Regions from separate parts of the Roseixanthobacter finlandensis genome, predicted to be linked through region 1. Evidence: riboswitches for the same ligand, from Rfam matches in the RefSeq annotation. Region 1 holds a riboswitch; the other holds the start of a gene.
What was found. Region 1 has a riboswitch for cobalamin ahead of cobU (bifunctional adenosylcobinamide kinase/adenosylcobinamide-phosphate guanylyltransferase). Riboswitches for the same ligand answer to the same signal wherever they lie in the genome.
Positions count from the first base shown of each region.

Region 2: it holds a riboswitch for cobalamin, as region 1 does, so the genes downstream of both, V5G24_RS00605 (TonB-dependent receptor plug domain-containing protein) here and cobU (bifunctional adenosylcobinamide kinase/adenosylcobinamide-phosphate guanylyltransferase) in region 1, are expected to answer to the same signal.

Region 1 covers NZ_CM195536.1:2,559,337-2,565,035, reverse strand. Annotated here, with positions in the region: gene rfaD (ADP-glyceromanno-heptose 6-epimerase) at 1-485, shown strand, start outside; gene rfaE1 (D-glycero-beta-D-manno-heptose-7-phosphate kinase) at 537-1,976, shown strand; cobalamin riboswitch at 2,021-2,251, shown strand; gene cobU (bifunctional adenosylcobinamide kinase/adenosylcobinamide-phosphate guanylyltransferase) at 2,372-2,914, shown strand; gene cobO (cob(I)yrinic acid a,c-diamide adenosyltransferase) at 2,911-3,537, shown strand; gene V5G24_RS11955 (cobyric acid synthase) at 3,537-4,997, shown strand; gene cbiB (adenosylcobinamide-phosphate synthase CbiB) at 4,981-5,699, opposite strand, start outside.
Region 2 covers NZ_CM195536.1:97,090-102,788, forward strand. Annotated here, with positions in the region: gene V5G24_RS00595 (MATE family efflux transporter) at 1-714, shown strand, start outside; gene panE (2-dehydropantoate 2-reductase) at 778-1,698, shown strand; cobalamin riboswitch at 1,769-1,977, shown strand; gene V5G24_RS00605 (TonB-dependent receptor plug domain-containing protein) at 2,085-4,088, shown strand; gene V5G24_RS00610 (ABC transporter substrate-binding protein) at 4,099-4,944, shown strand; gene V5G24_RS00615 (FecCD family ABC transporter permease) at 4,941-5,699, shown strand, end outside.

The DNA.
Region 1 (5,699 bases):
GGGCGGGCCTGCGCTTCTTCAATGTCTATGGTCCGGGCGAAGCCCATAAAGCGGACATGCGCTCGGTGATCCACAAGATCTATCCGACCGCCGCCGCGGGCGAGCCGGTGACGCTCTTCAAATCCCATGATCCGGGCTATGAGGACGGCGGGCAGCTGCGGGATTTCGTCTATGTGGGCGATTGCGTCGCGGTGGTGCGCTGGCTGGTGGAGACGCCCACGGCGAGCGGCATCTTCAATGTCGGCACCGGGCAAGCGCGCAGCTTCGCGGATCTCGCCAAGGCGGTGTTCACGGCGGCCGGCAAGGATCCGCGCATCACCTATGTCGATATGCCGGTTTCCATCCGCGACGCGTATCAATATTTCACCCAGGCGGACGTCTCGAAACTGCGGGCCGCGGGCTTTACCCGCCCGTTCACCGCGCTGGAGGAGGGCGTGCGGATCTATGTCACCGAGCATCTGCGCGGCCGCAATTCCGCGTCGTGAGCGGGACGCTTTCCATCGCAACGGCTGATCTTGCCCCAGGATACCGGCACCATGCTTCCTGATACCAAGCCCGGTCCCGTCGCCGTCATCGGCGATGTCATGGTGGATCGCTACATCCTCGGCTCGGTTTCGCGCATCTCGCCCGAGGCGCCGGTGCCGGTGCTGCTGCATGGCGCGGAACGCATCGTGCCCGGCGGGGCGGCGAACGTCGCGGCGAACGCCGCCGCCATGGGCGCGCCGATCCGCCTCGTGGGGCTGGTCGGGGCCGATGGGGAAGCCGACCAACTGCGCTCCGCGCTCGCCCCTTATGCGCTGATCGACCTGTCCGGCCTGGTGGTGGACGCCACCCGCCCCACGGTCACCAAGACGCGGGTGATGAGCGGGCGCCAGCAGATCGTCCGCATTGATGCCGAAATGTCTTCCCCGCCGTCCGCCGCCGTCGAGGACGCTCTGATCGCGGCCGCAAGCCGCGCCATGGCCAGCTGTTCGGTGGTGGTGCTCTCCGATTATGCCAAGGGCGTGCTCGGCGACCGTGTGGTCGCCGCCGTGCTGGCCGAGGCGCGGACGCTCGGCGTGCCGGTGATCGTCGATCCCAAGCGCCGCACCTTCGAGGCCTATCGCGGCGCGACTTTGGTGACGCCCAACCGGCGCGAATTGAGCGAGGCCACCGGCCTGCCGGACGAGACCGATGCCGACGCCGAGCGTGCCGCGCAGGCGGCGAGCGCCCAGTTCGGCGGCGATGTGCTGGTCACCCGGGCGGAAAAGGGCATGACGCTCTGGCGCCGCAACGGCACCGTGCTCCATGTGCCGGCCGAGGCGCGCGAGGTGTTCGATGTGTCCGGCGCCGGCGATACGGCGCTGGCGGCGCTCGCTTTGTCGCTGGCCTGCGGGCTCGCCCTGGAAGCGAGCGTGCCGGTCGCCAATGCGGCCGCCGCCATTGCCGTGGCCAAGCTCGGAACGGCGGTGGTGACGCGCGCGGAACTCACCGCCGCGCTGCATCGCTCGGTTCCCCAGCTGGAGCCGGCCGGCGCGCTGGTGGCGCGGGACAAGGCGCGCACCATCATCGATCGCTGGCGGGCCAGCGGCGCGCGCATCGTCTTCACCAATGGCTGTTTCGATCTGCTGCATCCCGGCCATGTGGGCATGCTGGAAGCGGCGGCCGCCCAGGGCGACCGCCTGGTCGTGGGGCTCAACACCGACGCCTCGGTGCGCCGCCTCAAGGGCCCGACGCGCCCGCTTCAGGACGAGACGGCCCGCGCGCGGGTCATCGGCGCCATGCGCTGCGTGGATCTGGTGGTCCTGTTCGAGGAGGACACCCCGCTGGAGATCATCACGGCCCTGTTGCCGGACGTGCTGGTGAAGGGGGCGGATTACAAGCCCGAGGATGTGGTCGGCGCCGACATCGTCATCGCCAATGGCGGAAAGCTGGTGCTCGCCGATCTGACGCCGGGCCAATCCACCTCGACGCTGGTGGCGAAAGCCCGGAGCTGACATCGCGCGCAGCCGTGGGCGGTTGCGGCGCGGGGCTGCGGGCTTATAGTCGGCGCGTCGTCGGTTCCTTCGGGATCAAAAGGGAACGCGGTGCGGGAGGGTTTCTCCTTATGCCGCGGCTGCCCCCGCAACTGTCGGCGGAGAGCAAACCCACGAACCACTGGGGCCAGCCTCGGGAAGGGTGGGGGCGCACGGGTCTGCGAGCCAGGGGCGCTATCCGCGAGCCAGCAGACCTATCCGCAAGCCAGGAGACCTGCCGAGGACGCACAGCCCGTTTCGCGGGCGCCACATGCCGGCTCTCGGAGGGAGGGCCAGGGAGAGGGTTTGATGTTCGGTCCGCGCACTGCGGCCAATGCCCTGCATTTTCATCGCCTTCGGGGATCCGAGGTGCCCGCTTGAGCGCGATCGCGGCCGGCGCGCGGGGCCGGATCGTGCTGGTGCTCGGCGGCGCGCGCTCCGGCAAGAGCCATCATGCCGAACAGCGGGTGGAAGCCGCCACGCCGCCCTTCGCTTATGTGGCGACGGCACAGGCCTTCGATGCCGAAATGAGCGAGCGCATCCGCCTGCACCAGGCGCGGCGCGATGTGCGCTGGATCTCCCACGACGCGCCGTTCGACGCCGCCGACCGCGTGCGCGCCCTGCCGCCCGACACGCCGCTGCTGCTGGATTGCCTCACCTTGTGGCTCACCAACCACATGCTGGCCGAACACGATCTCGCGGCGGAGGAAGATCGCCTCGTGGAAGCCATCACCGCCCGCACCGGGCTGAGCGTGCTGGTGGCGAACGAAGTGGGGCTCGGCATCGTGCCCGACAATGCCCTCGCCCGCCGGTTTCGCGACGCCGCCGGCCGGCTCAACCAACGCATGGCCGCCATGGCCCATGAAGTGATCTTCATGGTCGCCGGACTGCCCATGATCGTGAAGGACACGCCCCGATGAGCGATGAAACCGAAACCGGCCTCGACGCGCAGGCCGCCCGCCATCGCGAGAAGATGGCCAAGCGCAAGGCGGTGCAGGATGCCGAGGTGGCGGAAAAGACCCTGGAGAAGGGATTGCTGATCGTCCACACCGGCCCCGGCAAGGGCAAGAGCACGGCCGCCTTCGGGCTGGCGCTGCGCATGCTCGGCTATGGGCGGAAGGTGGGCGTGGTGCAATTCATCAAGGGCGCCTGGCACACCGGCGAGAAGGACGCCTTCGCGGCGTTCGGCGATCGCGTGCGCTGGCACACCATGGGCGAAGGCTTCACCTGGGAGACCCAGGATCTCGCCCGCGACACCGCCGCCGCCGCGCGGGCCTTCGACAAGGCGCGCGAATTGCTGGCGGACGAGAGCCTGTCCCTGATCGTGCTGGACGAACTCAACATCGCCTTGCGCTACGGCTATCTCGATCTCGCCGACGTGGTGGCGACACTGAAGGCGCGCCGGCCGGACCTGCACGTGGTGGTCACCGGCCGCAACGCCAAGCCGGAGCTTCTGGAGGCCGCCGACCTCGTGACCGAGATGGGATTGGTGAAGCATCACTTTTCCGCCGGCGTGAAGGCGCAGGCCGGCATCGAATTCTGATGGCCGCCCGCGCGCTGATGTTCCAGGGCACCGGCTCCGACGTGGGCAAGAGCCTGCTGGTCGCCGGCCTTGCCCGCGCGTTCGCCAATCGCGGGCTGCGCGTGCGGCCGTTCAAGCCGCAGAACATGTCGAACAATGCCGCCGTCACCGAAGATGGCGGCGAGATCGGCCGCGCGCAGGCGCTTCAGGCCCGCGCGGCGCGGGTGCCCTTGAGCGTGCACATGAACCCGGTGCTGCTGAAGCCGCAGAGCGATGTGGGCGCGCAGGTGGTGGTGCAGGGCCGGGTGCTCACCAACGCCAAGGCCAGCGCCTACCAGGGCCTGAAGCAAAGCCTCATGCCCGCCGTGCTGGAGAGCTTCGCGCGGCTGAAGGGCGAGGCCGACCTCGTGTTGGTGGAAGGGGCGGGGAGCGCCTCGGAAGTCAATCTGCGCCGCAACGACATCGCCAACATGGGCTTCGCCCGCGCCGCCGACGTGCCGGTGGTGCTGATCGGCGACATCGACCGGGGCGGCGTCATCGCGAGCCTCGTCGGCACCAAGACGGTGCTGGCTATCGAGGATGCCGCGCTGATCGCCGGCTTCGTGGTGAACAAGTTCCGGGGCGATCCCGCCTTGTTCGCCGACGGCATGGCGCTGGTGGCGCAGCACACCGGCTGGGCGGCGCTCGGCCTGATCCCGCATTTCCCCGCCGCCGCCCGCCTGCCGGCGGAAGACGCGCTGGCGCTCCAGGGGCCGCCGCCGGCAAAGCCGCACGCCAAGGTGCGGATCGCCGTGCCGATCCTGCCCCATGTGTCCAATTTCGACGATCTCGACCCGCTGGATGCCGAGCCGGCGGTGGAGGTGGTGCGCCTGCGGCCGGGCGAGAGCCTGCCGGTGGATATCAGCCTCGTCCTGCTGATCGGCTCCAAGGCCACGGTTTCCGATCTCGCGGCGCTAAAATCAGGCGGGCTGCACCACGACATCATCGCCCATGCCCGGCGCGGCGGGCGGGTGCTCGGCCTGTGCGGCGGCTATCAGATGCTCGGGCGCTGGGTGGACGATCCCGACGGCATCGAGGGCCCACCGGGCCAGGCCGAGGGGCTCGGCCTGCTGGATGTGGAAACCATTCTCTCGGGCGAGAAGCGCCTGGTCGCCGTGGCCGGGCAATCGTGCCTTCAGGCCCCGTTCGCGGGCTATGAGATGCACATGGGGCAGACCACGGGCGCGGACACGACCCGCCCCTTCGCGCGCCTCGCCACCGGCGATGCGGATGGCGCCACCTCGCCGGATGGGCGCATCATGGGCAGCTATGTGCACGGGCTGTTCGCGGACGATGCCCAGCGCGCCGCCTGGCTCGCTGCGCTGGGGGCCGGCGCGCCGCAAATCTCCTACGAGGCGCAGGTGGACGAGACCCTGGATGCGCTCGCCGCGCATCTGGAAGCCCATCTCGACCTCGACCTCCTGCTCAGCCTCGCGCGATGACCACCAGCACCGCGCAGAACAGGGCAAGGCCCATGAGCAGGCGGCTCGCGATCCGATAGAGATATAACGCGGAGCGAATGTCGGCGGCGCCGATCTCGCGCCGGCCGTCGCCCATGAAGGGCAGGTCGGCGGGCACGCCCGCATAGGTGCGCGGCCCGGCGATGGCGATGCCGAGGGCGCCCGCCATCGCCGCTTCCGGCCATCCGGCATTGGGGGAACGGTGCTTGCCCGAATCACGCCGCACCGCGCGCCATGCTCCCATGGGCGATGCCCCCTGCATGAAGGCTGCGGCGGCGATGATCAGCAGGCCGGACAAGCGCGAGGCGGGCAGGTTCACCAGATCATCGAGCCGCGCCGAAGCCCAGCCGAACGCCTCGTGGCGCGCCGTGCGATGGCCGATCATGCTGTCGGCGGTATTGATCGCCTTATAAGCGGCGATGCCGGGCAGGCCGGCCATCGCCATCCAGAACGCCGGCGCCACGACGCCGTCGGAAAAATTCTCCGCCAGGCTCTCGATGGCCGCGCGGGTGACGCCCGCTTCATCGAGCTGGGCCGGGTCGCGGCCGACAATGCGCGAGACCGTGGCGCGTCCGGCTTCGAGCCCGTGGACCTCCAGCGCCTCCGCCACCGCAGCCACATGCTCATGGAGCGAGCGGCGGGCGAGCAGCGAAGAACCGACAATGGCGGTGAGGATGAGGCCGC
Region 2 (5,699 bases), 2.5 Mb from region 1:
GCGGTGGGCACCGCGATCCTGGCCTGGTACGTGGCGAGCGGGCGCAATGTGGCGCGCTTCGCCTGGACCCGCCTGCACCTGCCCTATGCCTGGAACATCCTGAAGGTGGGCGCGGTCGCGGCGGTGAATACCATCCAGATCAATGTGACCATCGCGGCCACCATGGGCCTGGTCGCCGCCCATGCGGGGCCGGGCGCGGTGGCCGGCTTCGCCACCGGCACCCGGCTCGAATATCTGCTGCCGCCGCTCGCTTTCGGGCTCGGCGCGCCGCTGGTGGCGCTGGTGGGCACCAATATCGGCGCCGGACAGAACCGGCGCGCGCTGCGGATCGCACTGATCGGCGGCGCCTTTGCCTTTGTGCTCACGGAAACGGTGGGCATTGCCGCCGCGATCTGGCCCGCCGCATGGCTGGGCCTGTTCGACGCGACGCCCGAGATGCTGGCGGTGGGCACCCTCTATCTGCGCACGGTCGGGCCGTTCTTCGGCTTCTTCGGGCTCGGCATGACGCTTTATTTCGCCTCCCAGGGCGCCGGCCGCCTCGGCTGGCCCCTCGTCGCCGGCCTGCTGCGCATGGCCATTGCCGTGGGCGGCGGCGCGCTCGCGCTTTCGGTCACGGGCTCGCTGCATTGGCTGTTCGCGGTCTATGCCTGCGGACTGTTGTCCTATGGGGCTGTGGTGGGCGTTTCGGTCGCCTCGGGTTCCTGGTTTCGCTAAAGGCGTTATCTTGACGGTTTCACCCTGATCGCGCCCCTTATGGGCGGTTCATCGGAGCACATGATGCGCATTCTCGTGGTTGGGGCCGGCGCGACCGGCGGCTATTTCGGCGGACGCCTTGCCCAGGCGGGGCGCGACGTGACCTTCCTCGTGCGTGCCAAGCGCGCCGAGCGCCTGCGCGCACGCGGCCTCCAGATCGTCAGCCCCACCGGCGATGCGACGCTTCACCCCTCCATCGTCACCGCGGATCAGATCGCGGGGCCCTATGATCTCGTGCTGCTGTCGGTGAAGGCGTTCGCCCTGGACGCAGCGCTCGCCGACGTCGCCCCGGCGATCGGCCCCGACACCATGATCCTGCCGGTGCTCAACGGCATGCGGCACATGGATCTGCTGGCCGCCCGCTTCGGGGCCGGGCGGCTGCTTGGCGGCGTCTGCAAAATCATGGGCCGCATCGACGAAGAGGGGCGCATCGTGCAGATGAGCCCGCTGCATCAACTGACCTATGGCGAAACCGACGGCACGCGCTCGGCGCGCATCCTCGCCCTCGACGGGGTGATGCAAGGCGTCGGATTCGACGCCCGCCTCTCGGACGCCATCCTGCTCGACATGTGGGAGAAATGGGTGTTCCTCGCGAGCCTCGGCGCCATCACCTGCCTGATGCGCGGCAGCATTGGCGAAGTGGCAGCGGCGGGCGGCAAGGCTATCGCGCTCGCCATCGTGGCCGAGTGCGCCGCGATCGCCCACGCGGCGGGATACGCCCCGCGCCCGGCGTTTCTCACCGAGACCCGGGCGCAGCTGACGGCGGATGGCTCGCCCATGACCTCGTCCTTGTATCGCGATCTCAACCAGGGCCATGCGGTGGAGGCCGACCAGATCATCGGCGATCTCATCGCCCGTGCCCGCGCCAGCGCAACGCCGACGCCGCTGCTGGAGGCAGTCGGTGTCGCGCTGAAACTGTACGAGAACCGGCGCGCGCAGGCCTGAGGAGGACCACCCGAAGGATGGATCACGCCGCTTGGCACCCCGTCCGGCTTGACGGTCCGATCGCCCTGCGTCTACCGTTACGACGACGGTTCCCCTTGGGGATCAAAAGGGAACGCGGTGAGTCGGCACCTGGCAGCGGGGGTTGGCGAAGCCGCGGCTGCCCCCGCAACTGTAAGCGGCGAGTCCATCGTCATCAGCCACTGGGCCCTGGGCCTGGGAAGGCGACGAGTTGGGCACTGACCCGCGAGCCAGGAGACCTGCCGTCAGCCGTGGTCACGCGCGTGCACATTGGGCGGGGTGTCCTGATGGTGGTTGTTCCCTGCGGCATCCTCGCCGCATGGAGGCCTCGTTCGCGGTGACGGACCACTCGTCCCGCTGAGGCCCAAATGCCGTCCGCCGTAATTTTTCCCGTTCGCCGCGCCGCGCGCGCCGCCCGCCGCCCCATGCTCGCCGCCCTGATTCTCTCCTCCGCCTCCTGCGCCGCCTACGCCCAGTCGGCGCCCCCCGCCGATGGCGCATCGCAATCCATCGACCTGCCCGAGGTGGTGGTGAGCGCGACAGGCATGCCGACGCCGGCGGACCAGGTGGCCTCCTCCGTCAGCGTCGTCACCGCCGAGGATATCGAGCGCCAGCAATTGCGCACCGTTCCCCAAGTGCTTCAGTCCCTTCCGGGGCTCAATGTGGTGCAGACCGGCGGGCCGGGCGGGCAGACCTCGGTGTTCATCCGCGGCACCAATTCCAACCATGTGAAGGTGCTGGTGGATGGCATCGACGCGGGCAATCCCTCGACCCCCAACGGCGCCTTCGATTTCGGCCAATTGCTCGCCACCGATCTTGCCCGCATCGAGGTGCTGCGCGGCCCCCAGAGCGGCCTCTACGGCTCGGACGCGATCGGCGGCGTGATCTCGATCACCACCAAGAAAGGCGAGGGCCCGGCGAAGGTGTTCGGCTTCGTGGAAGGCGGCGCGCTCGGCACCTTCAACCAGGCGGCGGGGCTGAGCGGCTCGACGGAGAAGGTGGGCTATTCCTTCAACGTCACCCATTTTTCCTCGACTGAAATCCCGGTGACTCCGCCCGGCATCGTGCCGCCGGGCTATCCGATCAATGCGAACGCCTACGACAACTGGACCTATTCGACCCGCCTCGATTTCCAGATGAGCGATGCGTTCGCGGTCAATTTCGTCGCCCGCTACATCGACAGCCGGCTCGCCTATACGCCGGATGTCTATCCGCCCCCGCTCTACGAGGGCCTTCCCGCCGCCGAGCGCTCCACCAGCCTCGCCAGCATGTTCTTCACCAAGGGCGAGGGCGTGTGGACCGCGCTCGACGGCGCGCTTAACACCACGTTCGGCGTCAGCGCCATGACCTCGTCCAACCCCACCACCGGGCCGAACACCTCGGTGAACGGCCAGTATGACGGCGACCGGCAGACCTATTATCTGCGCTCGAACCTCGCCTTCGCGCCGGGGCAGAACCTGCTGGTGGGCGTGGAGCGGCGCAACGAAGCGATGACCTCGTCCACCCAATATACCGACCTTTCCGCGAGCACCGGTGACACCGGCGCCTATGCGGAACTCCAGGGCAAGCTGGGGGATCGCTTCTTCGGCGCCGCCAACATCCGCTTCGACAGCGACGACACGTTCGGCGATCATTCCACCTATCGCCTTGCGCCCGGCTTCCTCATTCCCGAGACGGGAACCACGCTGAAAGGCAGCTACGGCACCGGCTTCAAGGCGCCCTCGCTGTACCAGCTCTATGCCCCCAATTACGGCAATGCGGAGCTGAAGCCGGAGGAGAGCACGGGCTATGACATCGGCTTCGAGCAGGAGGTGTTCGGCGGGCGGGTGACGTTCGGCGCCACCTATTTCCACAACGACATCACCAATCTCATCAGCTACGACCCGGTGACCTACCAGAACGTCAACATCTCCAGCGCCACGACCCAGGGCGCGGAAACCTTCGTCGCCTTCGCGGTGACTGACCGGCTGAAGCTGCGGGTGGACTACACCTATACCGAGGCCGTGGGCTACATGCCGCCCGACACCTCGTTCGGCGCCGCCTGCGCGCCGCTGACCGACACCTCCTGCACCCCGTTGCGGCGGCCGAACAACAAGGTCAGCGTCACCGCGGACTGGAACCCCACGGACGAGCTCAATCTCTCCGCCACGCTGATCTATGCTTCCGCCTGGTGGGATATCGTGCGCCTCACCAGCGATTATATCGACCAGCCGGGCTACACCGTGGTGAACGTGGCGGCGAATTACGCCCTGACAAAGCAGGCCACCCTGTTCGGGCGCATCGACAATCTGTTCGACCAGACCTACCAGAACCCGAACGGCTTCCTTGCCCCCGGTTTCGGGGCCTATGGCGGCCTCAAATTCACCTATTGAGGCGGACGGAATGAAACGCGCTGCGGGCCTGCTCGCTTTTCTGCTGCTCTGCGCGCCCGCCTTCGCGGGGGAGCAGAAGCCCGCGCGGATCGCGTCGCTCAATCTGTGCGCCGATGAACTGGTGCTGCGCCTCGCCGATCCGGACAAGGTCGCCTCGGTGACCTATCTGGCGCGCGACCCGCGCAGCTCCAATGTCGCCGATCTCGCAAAACGGGTCCCGGTGAACCGGGGCCTCGCCGAGGAAATCGTGCCGCTCGCGCCCGATCTCGTCATCGTCGGCGCCTTCACCACCCGCACCACCACCGCCATGCTGAAGCATCTCGGCGTCCCGATCCTGGAACTGGGCGTGCCGGCCAGCCTGGAAGAGGCCTATGCCCAGATCCGAACCGTCGCGGACCACATCGGCGAACCGGCGCGGGGGGAAGCGATGATCGCCGCCATGCAAAAGGATTTCGCCAGCCTGCCGCCGGTGCCCGCGCATCGCGCCTCCGCGATCGTGCTGCGGCCGAACGGCTTCACCGCCGGGCGCGGCTCCATCGTCGACGAAATCCTCGGGCGCGCCGGCTACGAGAATCTCGCCGCGCGGCTCTCCACCGACCGCCTCGGCCAGCTCAATCTGGAGGAGATCGTCGAGGCTCAGCCGGACCTGCTGGTGATCAACGGCGGCGCGGATGCCCCGCCCTCGCTGGCCGACGACCTCCTGCACCATCCCGCCCTCGCGCCGTTCGCGGCGCAGGGGCGCACGCTGTCCCTGCCCATCCGACTTTGGACCTGCGCGGGTCCCGAACTCGCGCAAGCGGCGCAGCGCCTCGCGGCCAATCGCCTGGCGGGCACGCGCATCGGCATGGCGCGATGACGGCGCGCGCGCATCCCGGCCACGCCGCGCTTGTGGCCGCCCTCGCCGTCCTGGTCCTGGCGCTGTTCGCGGCCTCGGCGGCGATCGGCTATTCGACCCTCGATATCTCCGCCGCCCTCGCCGACCTGATCGCCGGACGTGCAAGCCTGCCGGCGCTCGTGCTGTCGGAACTGCGGCTGCCGCGCGCCATCCTCGGCGCCACGGTGGGCTTCAGCCTCGGCATCACCGGCGCCGCGCTCCAGGGGCTCATGCGCAATCCCTTGGCCGACCCCGGCGTGGTCGGCGTATCGGGCGCGGCGGCGCTCGGCGCGGTGGTGGCGTTTTATTTCGGCCTGTCGGCCAGCTTCGCCCTCGCGCTTCCGCTCGGCGGCCTCATCGGCGCGGGCATCGCCACCGCCTTCCTGCTGATGCTGGCGCGCCGGGGGGTGGCCACGGCGACCCTGATCCTCGCCGGCGTCGCGCTCAACAGCCTGACCGGGGCCCTCACCGCGCTCGCCCTCAATCTCGCGCCCAGCCCCTATGCGGCGCTGGAAGTGGTGTTCTGGCTCATGGGCTCCTTGTCCGACCGCAGCCTTGTGCATGTGGCGCTGGCACTGCCCTTCATGATGGTGGGATGGGGCCTCGTGCTCGCCACCGGCCCCGCTTTGGATGCGCTGACACTGGGCGAGGACACGGCGACCAGCCTCGGCTTCTCCCTGTCGCGCACGCGGCTGCTGGTGGTGGGGGGCGCCGCGGCGGCGGTGGGCGCGAGCGTC